DNA from 2 places in the Arthrobacter sp. BG5 genome. Region 2 is predicted to be linked to the other one. Evidence: riboswitches for the same ligand, from Rfam matches in the RefSeq annotation. Region 2 holds a riboswitch; the other holds the start of a gene.
The links. Region 2 has a riboswitch for cyclic di-AMP ahead of AC1MBE_RS13045 (M23 family metallopeptidase). Riboswitches for the same ligand answer to the same signal wherever they lie in the genome.
Positions count from the first base shown of each region.

Region 1 (5,419 bases), 190 kb from region 2:
GATCCAGGAAGCTGCGGCTGCAGGTGCTGTTGAGTTCTTGTTCACAATTGAAGTGTGCAACGTAACAATAAGAACTAGCAAGTAACAATGGACGTGAAAGTCCGCATCGTGAGACGAAAAGCGTGATTGTAGCGCAAATCACAATTCTGGCGGGCGGCAGAAAACTGATCGGTTGAGCCGAGCAGACGAACCAAAAGCGGCAATCTCCGAATATTATTCGTCTTCATCCCGCTTTGGCGGGAAAGTGTTCACTGTAAGGACCGCTAACGGAATCTCCCCCGCGCTGACTCCGGCGCCGCTGCTGGTCCACGAAGTGGTCACGCTGCCGGGCCACGGGGACCGTCAGCCGCGTACGCGGCGGCCGTCAGTTGGACTCGCCGGTGGCGGTGGCCGCCACAACCTGGACGGACGACGCCGTGTAGCCGCTCCCGGCCTTGGCGGCGACCACCCGCACGGTCCCGCCGGCGACGATGTCCGCCACGCTGAGCTGGGTGCCGGCGCCGGTCCCGCCGGCCTGCTGACGTCGCTGTTGCCCGCTGCTGACCACCACATCGCTGCCCAGGGCGTAGCTGCGCGTGAATCCGTCGCTGCTCTTGACAGTGACCGAGGACGAACTCACCTCGCTAACGGTCCCCAACTGCTCGGCCATGGTGGTGTACTCGCTTCCGTTCAGGACGACGTATTCGGCATGCACCGCGGAGGACAGCCCGCTGGCCATTCCGCCCACGCCGCCGGCGGCGAAGTCGTCAGGACCGCCGGGTCCGCGCCCGCGACGGCGAGCCCCCGTTTGAGGGTGCACGGCTTCTCCCCGGAGATCCGCGGGGCCGCCCCCGACGGCGCAGCCTACCCAGGGGTGGCCCTGGCTGTGACCTTCCCCGGGCCCCTGCGCCACCGTGCAAGACCTGCGGGAGGGGGCTGCGGGCGGGAGCCGCGGCGAATCGGTCCCGGCGCTCCCCGGGCAGCATCCAGCTCGGTAGTCTGGGATTCACAGGTGCCGCACAGGGTTCCCAAAGCCGCGCCTCAACGGCAGATCGGAGAGTCGTCCCATGGCCACTTCGCACTCCATGACCAACAACCTCCCCCAGCTGACGCACCCGGACGGGTCCCCCATCCGCGCCCTGGTGGTGGACGACGAGCCCAGCCTGTCCGAGCTTATGAGCATGGGGCTCCGGATGGCCGGCTGGTCCGTCGCCGTGGCGGCCGACGGCCCGGCCGCGGTCAAACTCGCCAAGGATTTCCGCCCCGACGTGCTGGTCCTGGACGTGATGCTCCCCGGGTTCGACGGCGTCGAACTGCTCAGCCGCATCCGCGCGTTCGCGCCGGAAGTTCCGGCGCTGTTCCTCACCGCGAAGGACGCCGTCCAGGACCGCATCACCGGCCTGGCTGCCGGCGGCGATGACTACGTCACCAAGCCTTTCAGCATGGAAGAGGTCCTGCTTCGCCTACACCGCCTGGTGCAGCGCTCCGGGGTCGCCGCCATGGACACCGCCGAACTCGTGGTGGGTGACCTGGTGCTCAATGTCGACACCCGGGACGTCACACGGGCCGGCGAGGAACTGCATCTGACCGCCACACAGTTCGAACTGCTGCGCTACCTCATGGAAAACCCCAGACGGGTCATCAGCAAGGCCCAGATCCTGGACCGGGTCTGGGACTACGACTTCGGCGGCCAAGCGAACATCGTGGAGCTCTATATCTCGTACCTCCGTAAGAAGATCGACGCCAAGCACGCACCGATGATCCACACCGTGCGCGGCGCCGGCTACGTGCTGAAACCGGCGGACTGATCCGTGCCCACACTTTCCGGCGTGACCCCCGTACCCGGGCACGACTGGCGCAACCCGTCCACGTGGCACCTGCGCACCCGGCTGGTCCTCGTCGCCATGGGACTGCTCGTGGCCATCTGCGGGGCGGTGGGGGTGTTCAGCTACGCCTCGATGGACGTCTTCCTCACCCAGCAGCTCGATAGGCAGCTCGCGGGAGCCGCGCACCGTTCCAGCGAGTTCGGCCGGCCGGAATCCGACAACCCGGGCGGCCGCCCGGACCCCCTCGAGGCCCGGGGGCAGGGCATCGGCACGCTCAACGCACGCGTGCTGAACGGCACCGTGGCAAGCGCCGGTTTCCTCGCCGGAGACGCCACCCGCGAGAGCCTCTCCTCGGCGGACAACGCCGTCCTCCTGGCGCTCACCCCGGACGGTGCGCCCGTGAACCGCAGCCTTTCGGCCGGCGACTACCGGCTGACCGCGGTACGGGCCCCCTACGGCGACATAATTGTCACCGGACTCCCGCTGGCGGAAAAACAAAACACGCTGGCCTCGCTCGTGTGGACCCTGGGGGTGGTGTCCGCGGGCGGCCTGGTCCTGATCGGCCTCGCCGGCACCGCCGTCATCCGCCGCACCATGAAGCCGCTGGAACAGCTCTCCGAGGTGGCCACCAAGGTCTCCCGCCTGCCGCTGGACGCCGGCGAGGTGGCGCTGGGGGTGCGGGTGCCGGCGTCGGCCGCCCATCCGGGAACCGAGGTGGGCAGCGTGGGTTACGCGCTGAACCAGATGCTGGAGAACGTTTCCAGCGCCCTTGAAGCGCGGCAGGAGAGCGAGATGAAGGTGCGGCAGTTCGTGGCCGACGCCTCGCACGAGCTCCGCACACCGCTCACCGCCATCCGCGGCTATACGGAGCTGATGCGGATGACCGAACACTTCACGCCCGACGGGGAAAAGTCCCTGGCCCGGGTCCAAAGCCAGTCCGAGCGGATGACCACCCTGGTAGAGGATCTGCTGCTGCTCGCGCGCCTGGACGAGGGGCAGCCGCTCAAGCTCACCGAGGTCGACCTCACCCAACTGGCCGTCGAGACGGTGAGCGACGAAAAAGTCATGGCCCCGGACCGCATCTGGCAGCTGGAACTCCCGGGCGAGCCCGTGCTGGTGCGCGGCGACGCGGCCCAGCTTCACCAGGTCATCGCCAACCTCCTCTCCAACGCCCGCAAGCACACGGAGCCGGGGACGAAGGTGGTCACGGGCGTCACGCGGTCGGCGGACGGCAGCGCCGTGGTCACCGTGACGGATAACGGCACCGGCATCGCCCCCGAATTCCTCGGCCGCGTCTTCTCCCGCTTTGCCCGGGCCGACGCCGCACGCACCAACCCGGCGGCCGGATCGGCCTCCCGCCCGTCGCCCCGTCCTGGGGGCGCGACGGCGGGCACGACGGCGGTGGCGACGGCGGCGTCCGAGGGAACCAGCGGCCTCGGCTTGTCCATTGTGCAGTCGATCGTGGCGGCGCACGGGGGAACCGTCGAGGTCACGTCCCGGCCGGGCCGGACGGAGTTCGCCGTCCGGCTGCCCGCGGTGCCGCCGACGGCGTAGCCGGTCCGGACTTCCACAGCCCCCGCAACACATCCTGACCGCACCGGACCCGGCTGACACGCAACTCCCGGGTGGTCCGCACACCCCCGCCCCGCCGTTTCGACGGTTCCGTGCCCGTCCGACGCTTAGCACCATCGAAGCCGCAGGGAACCGTCGAAACGGGCCTGCCCGCCACGGACCCGAAGGCAAGACGCCACTCCGCCGCGGGGGTGTGCCGTTACCTAAATGTGACATCTGACTGGAAGTCCGGTACCGTTTTAGGGTGCGGTCATCGATCTAGCCGCATATCCGGGCTGACGCCAAACTCTGCCGCTTCCCGGATTCCCATGGACCAGGCAGAGACGGGGAACCCAGAGTTCCCGGGCATTCTGCATCCATGCACCCTTGGGGTTAAGCCGCCACGTCGAGATTCCGTGCGGCCGGATTTCGCATCCGAACCCGACAGCTAACTCCGTAGGCGTTGAGAGGCGAACATGACTGAATTCAAGGCTCCCGCGCGCCCAGAAGGCGCTAAACGCACGTCCGACGCCGAGAGCGCCCGCCACCGGGCCGAGCCGGCGAAGCGCACTTCGGCCCTGTCCCGCGCCGGCCTCAGGACAAACGGCAAGCGCGCCGCCGTCGTGCTATCCGCTTTTGCGGTCCTGCTGGGGGCAGGCGCCGCGGGCCAAGCGTCCGGCACGGCCGCGCACACCGCCGACGCGGCCAAGGACACTGCCGCGTCGCTGCAGACCCTGGACTTCGAACGCGTCGGCAGCAACGCTCCTGCATCCCCGGCCGCCGCGAACGTGGAGGCCCAGGCGGCCAAGGTCGCGCCCGCCAAGGCGAAAGCCCCGGCCAAACCAGCTGCCAAGGCCCCGGCCCCGAAGGCCAAGCCCGTGAAGGCCCCGGCGCCCGCTCCGGCGAAGCCGGTGGCCGTCGACGACCCCGCCGGCGCGCAAGCCTATGCCGCCGCCCAACTGCCCGCCCACGGCTGGGCAGCCAGCGAGATGCAGTGCCTGCTGAAGCTGTGGACCAAGGAATCCGACTGGAAGACCACGGCCACGAACCCCAGCAGCGGCGCCTACGGGGTGGTGCAGTCCCTGCCCGCCGAGAAGATGGCCAGCGCCGGCGCTGACTACCGGACCAACTACCGGACCCAGATCAACTGGGGCCTGCAGTACGTGCAGGACCGCTACGGCTCACCGTGCGGCGCCCTGAACTTCCACTACGCGAACAACTGGTACTAAACCACACGCACCGCGGGCCTTGGGCCCGCTAGAAGAAGACCCCGGATCCACAGGATCCGGGGTCTTCTTGTGCCGGCCACGGCACGGTGCCCCAATGCCGGCTGCGGGCAGTGGCACCCACCTGCGGGCAGTAGCGGACGCCTAGCCGGCGGAACGGTTGGGGATGTATTGCACCGCCCATTTGTTGCCGTCGGGATCGGCGAAGTACACGAAATGCCCCCACTCCTGGACGTCGACGTCACTGACGTCCACACCGTTGTCCTTGAGTTGCCGGTGCGCCGCCTGGATGTCGTTGACCACCAGTTGCAGGCTGGGGGCGGTTCCGGGCGGGGCATCGTTGAGGCCCTCGCCAATCGCGATCGAGCAGCCGGAGCCCGGCGGGGTCAGCTGGACAAACCGGATGCCGTCCGAGGGGCGTTCGTCGTAGTCGGCGTTGAAGCCAACCTTGTTCACGTAGAAGTCCTTGGCCCGGTCCACATCGGACACGGGGACGAACACGAGTTCAAGTTTCCAGTCCATGGGCACAGGCTAGTCCCGGACGCAGGCCGCCGGAACCCTTGACCTTCGAAGGCCGTGAACGGGACCGGCGGTGCGTGCATGCGCCCGGCCCTGGACCGGCGGCGCCTTGACCTTCGGCGCTACACGGTGCGGCTTAGACGGCGATCCCGTACAGGCGGTCTCCGGCGTCGCCCAGGCCGGGCACGATGTAGGACTTCTCGTTCAGCTTCTCGTCGATGGAGGCCAGCACAATGGTCACGTTGGCGTCCGAGAGCTCTTCCTCCAGCTTGGCCAGGCCCTCCGGGGCGGCCAGCAGGCAGATGCAGGTGACGTCGG
Region 1 covers NZ_CM155268.1:2,621,068-2,626,486, reverse strand. The annotation lists gene AC1MBE_RS12200 (hypothetical protein) at 365-799, opposite strand; gene AC1MBE_RS12195 (response regulator transcription factor) at 1,047-1,787, shown strand; gene AC1MBE_RS12190 (HAMP domain-containing sensor histidine kinase) at 1,809-3,359, shown strand; cyclic di-AMP (ydaO/yuaA leader) riboswitch at 3,652-3,834, shown strand; gene AC1MBE_RS12185 (aggregation-promoting factor C-terminal-like domain-containing protein) at 3,833-4,585, shown strand; gene AC1MBE_RS12180 (glyoxalase superfamily protein) at 4,727-5,104, opposite strand; gene upp (uracil phosphoribosyltransferase) at 5,238-5,419, opposite strand, start outside.
Region 1: it holds a riboswitch for cyclic di-AMP, as region 2 does, so the genes downstream of both, AC1MBE_RS12185 (aggregation-promoting factor C-terminal-like domain-containing protein) here and AC1MBE_RS13045 (M23 family metallopeptidase) in region 2, are expected to answer to the same signal.

Region 2 (5,419 bases):
CAGCGGTTCATATCCAGCATTCAGAACGAGAGTGCGCATCCGCATACCTCTTCACGGCCGCACCCGCCAGGGGCACTAGGGCCGGCTGCCCTGTGCATGGTCGGGCTATGGATCGACACCACAAGAGTAAACACCCAAGGCCCGGATTGCCGAATTTTTCTGTGCCGCGTTTCCCCGCGCCGCGACGCCGGCGGCCGCAACCGGGCGCCCGCGCATCACCGTGTAGGGCCGCAGCCGGGCGGCCTGCTGCTTAACGGAAAGGACCCCTGCCGCAGGGGCAGGGGTCCTTTCACGATGCTTCGGGCTGATGCCCGGACTGGGTCCTAGCCGCCGACGCGGATGAAGACCGGGCCGGAGCCGACGTTGACGCTGTACAGCGCGGTGGTTCCACCGTTCCAGCCGCCGTGGACGGCCATGCCGTTGCCGACGTAAACGGCGATGTGGGCCATGCCCATGCCGCCGTTCTGGTAATAAGCGAGGTCGCCCGGCTGGGCCTCGGCAGCACTCACGGTGCGGCCCAGGGACAGGTAACCTGCCGGCCAGCCATGGTAGTTGACGCCGACGGCGGCCAGTGCGTTCGTGGCCAGCATGGTGCAGTCCTGCGAGACGCCGATCTGCGCGTAGGCAGCGGCGGCGATCGAAGCGCCCATGCCGCTGACCGCGGCCGGAGCCTTGGTCGCCACGGAGGCGGTGGTCGCAGCGCCGGTGCCGGCGGTGGCGGTGGCGGTGGAGCCCGCTGCCGGCGCGGTTGCGTCGGTGTTGGCTTCCTGGACCTGTACGACGGGCTTGGGAGCCTCGACGACGGGGCCCGGCGCGGTCTTGACCGCGGGCTTCTCGTAGGAGATCGCGATGGTGGAGGCCGCGGAGATCGTGGCCGGAGCGTTGGACTGTACTTCCATGGCGGAAGCGGACGTCGATTCGCGCTGAACGTTGGTCTCGGCAGCGTTGGCTGCGATACCGCTGGTCAGAACCAGGCCGGAGGCTGCAGCGATAACCGCGGCCTGACGACCCATACCACCGGCGTTGTCGCCGACGGCCTTAGCAATGACAGCCAGCGAGTTGGTCTTGGTGACCTCCGCGCGGTGGCGTGCAATGTTTGCACGAGTAGTCATTTAGTTCTCTCTTTCGTGATCCTAAGTGTCCGCACTGCTTGCAGGCGGGACTGAGGACGCTCCGGCATCTTGGGGGTACGCCGGATCGCCCCGAAACGGGTTTCTTAGCGAAGGGTGTACTGCGAAGACGCGCCAAAAGCGGGAACTGCGTTGCGTGATCCAGCCCGGGCGCCGGCAAGGGCGACGCGGAGCATGGAGTTCAGCGGGCTCAACTGAGCCTCGCCAGCGCGAAAACGCGCAGCATTGTGGCGTGAAGACACGAAAGTAGCCTCTCCCAATGCCTACGAGGTGAGCTGTCGGATTCGGATGGGAGTCACCCGGCCGCTCCGCTTCCTGGGAAGCTTTGCGACTTAACCCCAAGGTCTTCTTGCGAAGACCAAAATTGGTTCCCCCGCCCCTGCCAGACGATGTCATGCGAACGGACCTTGAGCGGTGGCAGAGTTAGGCAATCCACTCAAGAGCGCCAACTTCGGAGAAGTTGGCGTGCTTCATACGGTACAACAGTTGGGACTCAATGTCACATTCAGATCACGGCGTGTCACAGAAATGCGAGTCGTCCCTCGGGTCGGCTTAGAGCCAGCCCAGCGGATCAACGACTTCCCCGTTGACCATCACCTCGAAGTGGAGGTGGCAGCCGGTGGAGGCGCCGGTGGTTCCGCTCATCGCCACCACATCGCCGCGCGAGACCTGCTGGCCCACGTGGACGTTGGAGGACGATAAGTGGTTGTACGTGGTCTCCAGGCCGTTGCCATGGTCGATCACGACCCGGTTGCCGCCCCCGTAGGGGTGCCAGCCGGAAAAAGTCACGGTGCCGCTCGCGGCGGCGTGCACCGCGGTGCCGCACTGCGCGGCATAGTCCTGGCCGCGGTGGAATTCGCCAACGGCGCCTGTGATGGGGCTGACCCGGTAGCCGAACGGCGACGCGGTGACCATGGCGTCCAGCGGGGCCCCGAGGCTGCCGGCCGAGGCCGCACGGGTGATGGTGCCCACGGACTGGGCGCTGAGCAGCTGCTTGAGCTTGCTGTCCGGGTCGCCCTTGGTGGTGACCGCCGTGCGGTTGAAGTTGATTTCGGCGGCCGCTGCCTTGACCTCGGGCTGCGCTGCGGCGGAAACCGAGCCAGCCTTGCCGGCCTCGGTGGCCATCACGGGGCCGGTGGCCGGAACGGCGACGGTGAGGACCAGACCGGTGGCCGCGAGGGCGATGCCGGCCTTCTGACCCACACCGCTCACGGCGGCGAAGTCGGTTACCTGGCGGAACGGGCTGCGCCGGCCGCGGCGCTCGTCGCGGTGCGCATCGCGCGGGCGCTCGGTGAGAACGACGGCGGCCGGGCGCGGCTCCGGAGCGGGACCGGTCGCACGACGGCGGCCCCTGACGGTCTGGGTGGTCAAGAAGGGTTCCTCTCTGGATAGCCTGCGAAGTTAGCTGTCGGATTCGGGTCAGAGAGATCAAAGACCCGGTCCGCCGGTGCAAGCATCCAGACACAGGGGCGTCCTCAGCGGATCCCTCATGGTGTTTGCTCGCCGCTAGCGGACTTCACCCCAAGGCTGCTGAATCAGCAGCCGGTTGTGGTTCCCCCGCCTCTGCCAGAAGGTGACTCGCTTACTGGTCCGCTGGCAGAGCTCGGCTTCGGATCAGATAACGCTTTAGTATCGGTGCTAGTCATCAACTATAGGGGATTAAGGCAAGCGGTAATAATTCCGTTATCTCGCCTGTGCATAACGTGACAGCGGGTCCGCGGATACAGGAGGAGCCGAGGTTACCCGAGCGTAACGAACACGTGGGCGGCGACCTCGGGCGGCAGTTCGAGCGCGCCTTCAATGTCCGGCACCCGGACCGAGATGTACTCTCCCACACGCTCCAGTGACACCCTGGCTCCGGGACGGATTCCGCCTTCGTCGAGCTGGACCAGCAGCTCCGGCTCCACCTGGATCGGCTCGGCCAGCCGGTTCACGGTGATCCGTGAATCCGCGCCGTAGCCGGCCATCGCCTCGAGCAGGTTGACCACCCCGCCGCGTTCCGCCGTCGGGAGCCCGCCGAGTTCGGCGAGGCCGGGGATCGGGTTCCCGTAGGGGGAGACGGTCGGGTGGTCCAGCATTTCGAAGATGCGGCGTTCGACGCGTTCGCTCATCACGTGCTCCCAGCGGCACGCTTCCTCGTGGACGTACGCCCAGTCGAGTCCGATCACGTCGGCGAGCAGCCGCTCGGCCAGGCGGTGCTTGCGCATGACCTCAATGGCGCGTTTCCGGCCCGTGTCGGTCAGTTCAAGGTGCCGGTCCCCGGAAACAACCACGAGTCCGTCCCGTTCCATCCGTCCGACGGTCTGGGAAACGGTGGGGCCGGAATGACGGAGCCGTTCGGCGATGCGGGCGCGGAGGGCGACGATGTTCTCTTCTTCAAGTTCCAGGATGGTCCGAAGATACATCTCGGTGGTGTCGATCAGATCCGTCATTCAGCTCAGCTCCTCGAGCGCCGTCCTTGCGTCATTCCCACCGTACAGCGTGCAGGATGCGCCCCGGCGAGATCCGCCGTACGTCACCGCACAGCCTAGCCTATTTTGAATTAGTCCGGATAATTTGTCCGCTCTTCCGTGGACCTGCTTCCGACGCCGGAACCGGCCGCGTGTCCGGTTCCCGCGTCCGCGTCAATGACCGGACTGTGACGGACGGTTTTCCCGCCCGGCCGTGGCCGTCGGGCAGAATATAGAGCGGGTCCGGCCGAATCCGGCGCGGGGCCCGTCCGAGCCACGCCACGCACCCAGCCGAAAAATTGGAGCCACTGTGAGCGACACCAGCATCACCATCCCCGCGAACCTCCTTCCCAAGGACGGCCGGTTTGGCGCCGGGCCGTCCAAGGTCCGGCCGGAGCAGATGGAGGCCCTGTCCGCGGCGTCGGCGAAGCTGCTCGGCACCTCGCACCGCCAGGCGCCGGTGAAGAACCTGGTGGGGTCGGTCCGGACCGGTCTGAGTGACTTCTTCCGCGCCCCCGACGGCTACGAGGTCATCCTCGGCGTCGGCGGGTCCACGGCGTTCTGGGACATCGCCAGCTTCGGCCTGGTGGAGAACAAGGCCCAGCACCTGTCCTTCGGCGAGTTCGGCTCGAAGTTCGCCGCGGCGACCAACAAGGCACCGTTCCTCGCCGAATCCTCGATCATCAAGTCCGAGCCCGGCACCCGCCCCGAGGCGCAGGCCGAGGCCGGCGTCGACGCCTACGCCTGGCCGCAGAATGAGACCTCCACCGGGGTCGCCGCGCCGGTGAAGCGCGTGCCCGGCGCCGATGCCGGTTCCCTCGTCCTGGTGGACGCCACCTCCGCCGCCGGCGGCCTGGACGTGGACGTCGCCGAGTCCGACGTTTACTACTTTGCGCCGCAGAAGAACTTCGCGTCCGACGGCGGCCTTTGGCTGGGGCTGTTCTCCCCGGCAGCGCTGGAGCGCGCCGCCCGGATCAAAGCCGGCGGCCGCTGGATTCCGGACTTCCTGGATCTGCAGACCGCGATCGACAATTCGCGGCTGAACCAGACCTACAACACTCCGGCGCTGGCCACCCTGGTGACCCTGGACGCGCAGGTGCAGTGGCTCAACGCCAACGGCGGCCTCGACTTCGCCGCCGCGCGGACCGCCGACTCGGCGGGCCGCATCTACCGCTGGGCCGAGGCCTCCTCCTATGCGACCCCCTTCGTGGCCAGGGCCGAGGACCGGTCCAACGTGATTGCCACGATCGACTTCGACGACTCGATCGATGCCGCGGCCATCGCCAAGGTCCTGCGCGCCAACGGCGTGGTGGATACCGAGCCGTACCGCAAGCTGGGCCGGAACCAGCTGCGCATCGCCACCTTCGTGGCGATCGAGCCGGACGACGTCTCCGCGCTGCTCGAGTGCATCGACTTCGTCGTCGGCGAACTCAAGAAGTAGCGCCGCCGCCGTCCCTGCCGGGACGGATCAGCGGCCGACGGCGTCGTCCGGGTTTTCCTCCCGGGCGGCGCCGTTCGGGTTTTCCGCCCGGTTTTCCGCCCGGTTTTCCTCCCGAAGAGCGTTGCCGGGGACGACCCGGAAGTAGCGCAGGCCGCGGGCCCTGCGGTTGAAGGCGATCCGCAGCTGCTTCGCCCGGGCGATCCAGACCATGCCGATCAGGGCCGCGATCACGCCGGCCGCCGCAGCGACGCCCATGGACCAGCGCGCGCCGGCCACGTTTGCCACCCAGCCGACCAGCGGCGCGCCGATGGGGGTGCCGCCCATGAAGATCGCCATGTACAGGGCCATCACCCGGCCGCGCATCACCGGGTCCGTAGTGGTCTGGACGTAGCCGTTGG
Region 2 covers NZ_CM155268.1:2,807,481-2,812,899, reverse strand. The annotation lists gene AC1MBE_RS13055 (HNH endonuclease) at 1-39, opposite strand, end outside; gene AC1MBE_RS13050 (NlpC/P60 family protein) at 324-1,112, opposite strand; cyclic di-AMP (ydaO/yuaA leader) riboswitch at 1,377-1,535, opposite strand; gene AC1MBE_RS13045 (M23 family metallopeptidase) at 1,683-2,501, opposite strand; cyclic di-AMP (ydaO/yuaA leader) riboswitch at 2,506-2,749, opposite strand; gene AC1MBE_RS13040 (iron-dependent transcriptional repressor DtxR) at 2,870-3,562, opposite strand; gene serC (phosphoserine transaminase) at 3,891-5,021, shown strand; gene AC1MBE_RS13030 (MFS transporter) at 5,049-5,419, opposite strand, start outside.